DNA from 3 places in the Streptomyces sp. NPDC059201 genome. Region 3 is predicted to be linked to each of the others. Evidence: riboswitches for the same ligand, from Rfam matches in the RefSeq annotation. Region 3 holds a riboswitch; each other region holds the start of a gene.
The links. A riboswitch is a leader RNA that binds a small molecule or an ion and turns the genes downstream of it on or off. The one in region 3 is predicted to bind cobalamin.
Positions count from the first base shown of each region.

Region 1 (2,192 bases), on a different contig from region 3:
ACGAAGGCGCCGAGGTTGACCGAGCCGAGGTTGCAGACGGCCGTCTCGCCGTCGTCCGTGACCTCGATGATCTCGGTGCACAGGTTGGAGGAGTGGACGACCGTGCCGGGCTCGGCGGTCTGGTTGGCCGTACGGTTCGAGGCGTCCTTGAAGGTCATCCAGCCGTTGCCGGTCTGGGCCAGGGTGCGCATCATCCGGCCGTACAGGTCGCGGGCCGGCATCGTGCGGCGGGCCAGGCCCTTGGCCTCGGCGGCGCGGTAGGCGGCGTCGAACGCCTCGCCCCACAGGTCGACGAGCTCGGGCACGTCGGCGGGGGAGAAGAGCGACCACTCGGCGTCCGCGTTCACCCGGCGCATGAACTCGTCCGGGATCCAGTGGGCGAGGTTCAGGTTGTGGGTGCGGCGGGCGTCCTCGCCGGTGTTGTCGCGGAGCTCCAGGAACTCCTCGATGTCCGCGTGCCAGGTCTCCAGGTAGACGGCGGCGGCGCCCTTGCGGCGGCCGCCCTGGTTCACGGCGGCGACCGAGGCGTCCAGCGTCTTCAGGAACGGCACGATGCCGTTGGAGTGCCCGTTGGTGCCGCGGATCAGCGAACCGCGCGAACGGATCCGGGAGTACGACAGGCCGATGCCGCCCGCGTGCTTCGACAGGCGCGCCACCTGGTGGTAGCGGTCGTAGATCGAGTCCAGCTCGTCCAGCGGCGAGTCCAGCAGGTAGCAGGAGGACATCTGCGGGTGGCGGGTGCCGGAGTTGAAGAGCGTGGGGGAGGAGGGCAGGTAGTCGAGCCGGCTCATCAGCCCGTACAGCGCCGCGACCTCGTCCAGCGCGCGCGCCGAGTCGTCCTCGGCGAGGCCGGCGGCCACCCGGAGCATGAAGTGCTGGGGGGTCTCGATCACCTTGCGGGTGATCGGGTGGCGCAGCAGGTAGCGCGAGTACAGCGTCCGCAGGCCGAAGTAGCCGAAGCGGTCGTCGGCGGCCAGGTCGATCAGCGCGTCCAGCCGGTTCGCGTGCAGGGAGACGAAGGCGGCGGTGCGGTCGGCGATCAGGCCCTCGCGGTGACCGGTCGCGACGGAGGCGGAGAAGCGGACGGCGCCCTGCGAGGCCGCCTCCTCGGCGATGGTGAGGGTGAGCAGCCGGGCGGCGAGCCGGGAGTAGGCGGGGTCCTCGGAGATGAGACCGGCCGCGGCCTCGGTGGCCAGTTCGCGCAGTTCCGCCTCGTCCGACCCGGCGTGCCGGCCGCGCAGCGCGGCGGCGGCGACCCGGCCGGGGTCGGTGTCGATGAGGTCGGCGGTGAGGTCGGTCAGGGTCCGCAGCAGTACGGTCCCGGGGCCGTCGCTCTCGATCGCGGCGGCCTCGGTGGCTGACGGACCCGCAGGCGCGATGGTCACGTGGGGGCTCTCCCTCGCTCGGCCCGGGGTCACGGCGGGGAGGGGCGGACGGGCGCACACACGCGGATGCACCCGTGTCCACCGGCCCACTCCGCGAGGCCCGGACGTCGTCGGCACCCGGAACGGTCGTACCGGGCGCACTGCCGGCAGGTGCTCGGACTCGCTCCGTGGACAAGGGCACACGAAGTACACCGTTGCGGGACAGTTCCGGATTCGCACCGGATTCCCCTGCGACGACAGCGAGCACGAGCATACATGTGGGGGGCGCCGATCTCGGCACCCCCCACATGTTGTGTCCCCCTCGGGTGTGAGGTGTCAGAGCTCCAGGGTGAGGGCGAGCAGCGGGGACAGGCCGGGAACCGGGCTCCAGTCCCGCTCGGGCAGCCGCGTGAAGCCCAGCCGCCGGTAGATCCGGTGGGCTGAGGCCATCCCGTCCTGGGTGGACAGCACCAGCCGGGCGCAGCCGTCGAGGGCCCTCGCCCGGTCGGCGCAGGCCCGGACGAGCGCCTCGCCGACGCCCCGGCCGCGCGCCGCGCGCGCCACGGCCAGCAGCCGGAACTCGGCCTCGCCGGGGACCGCGATGTCCGCCCACGCCCCGCCGCCGCGCGTGAAGGTGACCCCGCCGAGCAGCGCCCCGTCGGGGTCCACGGCGACCAGGACCTCCGCCTCGGCGGCCCGCCGGGCCACGTCCTTGATCACCGGCAGGTAGTCGTCGTCCTCGCCGAAGGTGAGGTGCCCGTCGTCGAGGTAGGCCCGGGCGGTGAGCTCGCCGAGCTCCTCGTGCTCCTCGGGCCGTACGGCCCTGAT
Region 1 is NZ_JBHZBB010000017.1:51,593-53,784, reverse strand. It holds gene ACFXMG_RS36635 (ribonucleoside-diphosphate reductase subunit alpha) at 1-1,385, opposite strand, end outside; cobalamin riboswitch at 1,513-1,651, opposite strand; gene ACFXMG_RS36630 (GNAT family N-acetyltransferase) at 1,701-2,192, opposite strand, start outside.
Region 1: linked by a shared signal. The riboswitch ahead of ACFXMG_RS36635 (ribonucleoside-diphosphate reductase subunit alpha) and the one ahead of ACFXMG_RS31690 (ABC transporter substrate-binding protein) in region 3 are both predicted to bind cobalamin.

Region 2 (2,192 bases), on a different contig from region 3:
CGCCCCACTCCGGAAGCAGCCCGGCGGGAAGCTCGCGCGGGCGCCACGCGCCGGTGCCGGCGGCCGCGTCGAGGAAGGCGAGGGCGCAGGCGAGGGCGGCGGGGACGGCGTCGGCGGCGGACAGCCGGAAGGTCCGGGAGCCCGCCGTCAGGAGCGCGGCGCCGTCCGGTGCTGCGATCAAGGTCACATCGCCGCCGAGGCCGGTCACATCGCCGCGCCCGTCGTCGAGGACGAAGAGGAAACGCCCGGAGAGGCCCGCCGCGCGGGGCTCCGCGCAGAGGGCCGCGTCCAGCTCCCGCACCCACAACTGCACGTCCGCGTGGCCGAGTCCGTCGAGCCCGGCGGCGGGCGAGGCCACGATGTTGCGGACCCGCTCGTGCGTCGGGGACGGCAGCAGCCCCGCCGCCCCGAGCACCGCGGCCAGCTCCGCCCCGCACCCCTCCCCGAGCCCCCGCAGCTCCGCGTTCCCCCGCGAGGTCACACTGACCCGCCCGTCCCCCAGAGACGCGGCGGCCCCCGCCAGCACCTCCACCTGACGCGCCGTCAACCGCCCCCCGGGCAGCCGGAGTCGAGCCAGGAACCCGTCATCGGCGCCATGCAGACGCAGCGCCCCGGGGCACGCGTCGCCACGGTCCCGTATGCGGGGTTCGCCCGGTTCGGGCGTCGTGGGTGGGGTCGGCGGCATGGCGGCGAGCATACCCACGGGGAACCGGACGACCACCGGGTGTGATCCGGCCGACTCTCCGGCCCCCTCCGGCGCGCCGACCGCACGATCTACTATGCAGATCGGCATGGGGTCCCAGGACCCCGGGGAGGAAGCCCGGTGAGAATCCGGCGCGGTCCCGCCACTGTGAGCCCGTACCGGGGACGGTTCGGGTGAGTCAGGAACTCCCGCCGTCCATACGACCACCCGGGGCGCGGACAACCCCGAGGAAGGGCCTGAGCCTCGCCATGCTCCTGCTGCTGTCGCACTCCGACACCGACCTGCTCAGTGCCCGCGCGGCGAACGCTGCCGCGCCCGAAGGGCCGGTCGCGTACCGCTTCGCCAATCCCTCCCGGCTTCCGCTGGGTGACCTGACCGGGCTCCTCGACGGGGTCGAGCTCGTCGTCGTCCGGCTGCTCGGCGGGGTCCGCTCCTGGCAGGAGGGGCTCGACACGCTCCTCGCGAGCGGAAAGCCGGTCGTCGTGCTCAGCGGCGAACAGGCACCCGACGCCCAGCTGATGGCCGCCTCCACCGTGCCGATCGGCGTCGCCACCGAGGCGCACGCCTACCTCGCCCACGGCGGACCCGGCAACCTGGAGCAGCTGGCCCGCTTCCTCTCCGACACCGTGCTGCTCACCGGCCACGGCTTCGAGGCACCGGCCGCCGCCCCCACCTGGGGCCCCCTCGACCGCGCCGAGCGGAACGGGACCGGACCGGTCATCGCGGTGCTCTACTACCGCGCCCACCACATGAGCGGGAACACCGCCTTCGTCGGCGCCCTCTGCGACGCCATCGAGGACGCCGGGGCCCGCGCGCTGCCGCTGTACGTGGCCTCCCTGCGGGCCCCCGAGGAGGAGCTGCTCGCCGTCCTGCGCGGAGCCGACGCCATCGTCACCACCGTCCTCGCCGCCGGCGGCACCAAGCCCGCCGCCGCGCAGGCGGGCGGCGACGAGGAGGCGTGGGACGCGGGCGCGCTCGCCGCGCTCGACGTGCCGGTGCTCCAGGCGCTCTGCCTGACCGGCTCGCGCTCCGCCTGGGACGAGAACGACGAGGGCCTGTCGCCGCTGGACGCAGCCAGCCAGGTCGCCGTCCCCGAGTTCGACGGGCGGCTCATCACCGTCCCGTTCTCCTTCAAGGAGATCGACGCCGACGGGCTGCCCGCGTACGTCGCCGACGCCGAGCGCGCCGCCCGCGTCGCCGGCATCGCCGTCCGCCACGCCCGCCTCCGGCACATCCCGAACGCCGAGAAGAGGCTCGCGCTCGTCCTCTCCGCGTACCCCACCAAGCACTCCCGCATCGGCAACGCGGTCGGCCTCGACACCCCCGCCTCCGCCGTCTCCCTGCTGCGCCGCCTGATCGCCGAGGGCTACGACTTCGGCCCCGAGGCGGACCTGCCGGGCCTCGTCTCCGGCGACGGCGACGAGCTGATCTACGCCCTCATCGAGGCCGGCGGCCACGACCAGGACTGGCTCACCGAGGAGCAGCTGGC
Region 2 is NZ_JBHZBB010000007.1:195,604-197,795, reverse strand. It holds gene ACFXMG_RS23220 (cobalamin biosynthesis protein CobG) at 1-697, opposite strand, end outside; cobalamin riboswitch at 777-913, shown strand; gene cobN (cobaltochelatase subunit CobN) at 952-2,192, shown strand, end outside.
Region 2: linked by a shared signal. The riboswitch ahead of cobN (cobaltochelatase subunit CobN) and the one ahead of ACFXMG_RS31690 (ABC transporter substrate-binding protein) in region 3 are both predicted to bind cobalamin.

Region 3 (2,192 bases):
GTGTCGGAGAGCGGGAGGACGGCGAAGCGGCGGTTCTTGACCGCGGGGACGTCCTTGAGGGCGGGGTCGTCGAGGAGGCGCTTCTTCTTCTGCTCGACGGTGGTGGAGCCGTAGTCGTAGATGACGATGACCTCGGGCTTGCGGGCGACGACCTGCTCCCAGGTGGCGTCGCCGAACGCCTTGGGGAGGTCGGCGAAGACGTTGCGGCCGCCGGCCCGGCTGATGAGCTCGTTGCCGATGCCCTTGCCGCCGGCGGTGAAGGCGGTCTTGTCGCCGCTGTCGTAGACGAAGACGGAGACGGGGTCGAGGCCGCCGAGGCGCTTCTCGGTGGCGGCGACGGTGGCGCGGGCCTCCTTGTTCCACTTCTCGGCCCGGTCGGGGACGCCGAAGGTGCGGCCGACCTCGGTGACCTCGCGGTAGAGGTCGTCGACCGTGGGGGTGCCGGCGGGGCAGGACTCGCTGTTGAGGCGGGTGGTGATGCCGGCCTTGCCCAGGTCGTCGCGGGCGCGGCCGTCCTTGGCGTCGAAGGCGGAGGCGTAGCCGCCATAGACGAAGTCGGGGTTCGCGGCGAGCAGCGCCTCCTTGGAGGGGTACTCCTTGGAGAGGACGGGGACCGAGTCGTACGCCTTCTGGTAGGCGGGCAGGATCGCGTCGTCGAGGTAGGCGGTGCCGGCGAGGGACTTCTCCAGGCCGAGGGCGAGGAGGATCTCGGTGACGTGCTGGTTCATGGTGACCGCGCGCTTCGGCGGGGCCTTGAACGTGGTGGTCTCGCCGCAGTTGGTGACGGTGTACGGGAAGCCGGGGGCGGGCTTCGCGGCGTCCTGGTCGCTCGCGGGGCCGGCGCAGGCGGCGAGCAGGGGCAGCAGGGCGGTGGCGGCGAGCAGCCGGGGGCGCCGGGTCATGGCGGAGGGCCTCCTCCGGGGATTTCCACGTCCCCGATCGGTGGTGAGAAGGCGGCAGGTCAGTTCCTGGCTCCCACACGGGGGGTGTGGTCACAGTGGCGGGACCGCGCCGGACTCGCACCGGCTTCCTGGCTCCTGCCGCCCTGAAGGTCGGGGTCAGACTACTCGTACGCCTCGACGACCTTGACGTCCTCCTCGGTCACGATTCCGTCGACGATCGTGTACGAGCGGAACTGGAAGGGTCCGGCGGCGTCGGTGTCCGCGGTGGAGACGAGGACGTAGTGGGCGCCGGGCTCGTTGGCGTAGGTGATGTCGGTGCGGGAGGGGTACGCCTCGGTCGCCGTGTGCGAGTGGTAGATGATCACGGGCTCCTCGTCCCGGTCGTCCATGTCGCGGTAGAGCTTGAGGAGGTCGGCGGAGTCGAACTCGTAGAAGGTGGGCGAGCGGGCGGCGTTGAGCATCGGGATGAAGCGCTCGGGGCGGCCCGAGCCGACCGGTCCCGCGACGACGCCGCATGCCTCGTCGGGGTGGTCCGCCCGCGCGTGGTCCACGATGCGGTCGTACAGGTCTCGGGTGAGGGTCAGCATGGCGACAGGATAAGCCGACGGGCCGCCGCGTACCGAGGAGTGGTACGGGGCGGCCCGGATGCTGGGACGGGGTGGGTCAGGAGCGCTTGGCGAAGGCGGCGCCCTCGGGGTTGCGGGCCTTGAGCACCAGGTAGGCGACGGTGAGGATGAGTCCCCACACCGGGGCGCAGTAGAGCGAGACGCGGGCGCCCTCGTCGACGCCCATCATGACGATGACCATGCCGATGAAGAGGAGCGCGAACCAGCTCGTCCAGGGGGCGCCGGGGGCCTTGAAGGTGGACTCGGGCAGCTCGCCGCGGTCGCACTTGCGGCGGTAGCGGATCTGGCTGACCAGGATCATGATCCAGGCCCACATTCCGGAGATGGTGGCGAAGGAGACGACGTACTCGAACGCCTTGCCCGGGGCGACGTAGTTGATCCAGACGCCGACGAGCATGAGGGCGGCGGAGAAGGTCAGGCCGATGAGCGGGGTGCCGCCCTTGGTGAGCTTGGTGAAGACCTTCGGGCCCTGGCCGTTGAGCGCGAGGTCGCGCAGCATGCGGCCGGTGGAGTACATGCCGGAGTTGCAGGAGGAGAGCGCGGCGGTCAGCACGACGAAGTTGACGATGGCGGCGCCGACGCCGAGGCCCATCTTCTCGAAGGCGGCGACGAACGGGGAGACGCCGGGCTGGAACTCGGTCCACGGGACGACCGAGAGGATCAT
Region 3 is NZ_JBHZBB010000012.1:94,105-96,296, reverse strand. It holds gene ACFXMG_RS31690 (ABC transporter substrate-binding protein) at 1-902, opposite strand, end outside; cobalamin riboswitch at 942-1,086, opposite strand; gene ACFXMG_RS31685 (Mov34/MPN/PAD-1 family protein) at 1,064-1,489, opposite strand; gene ACFXMG_RS31680 (amino acid permease) at 1,566-2,192, opposite strand, start outside.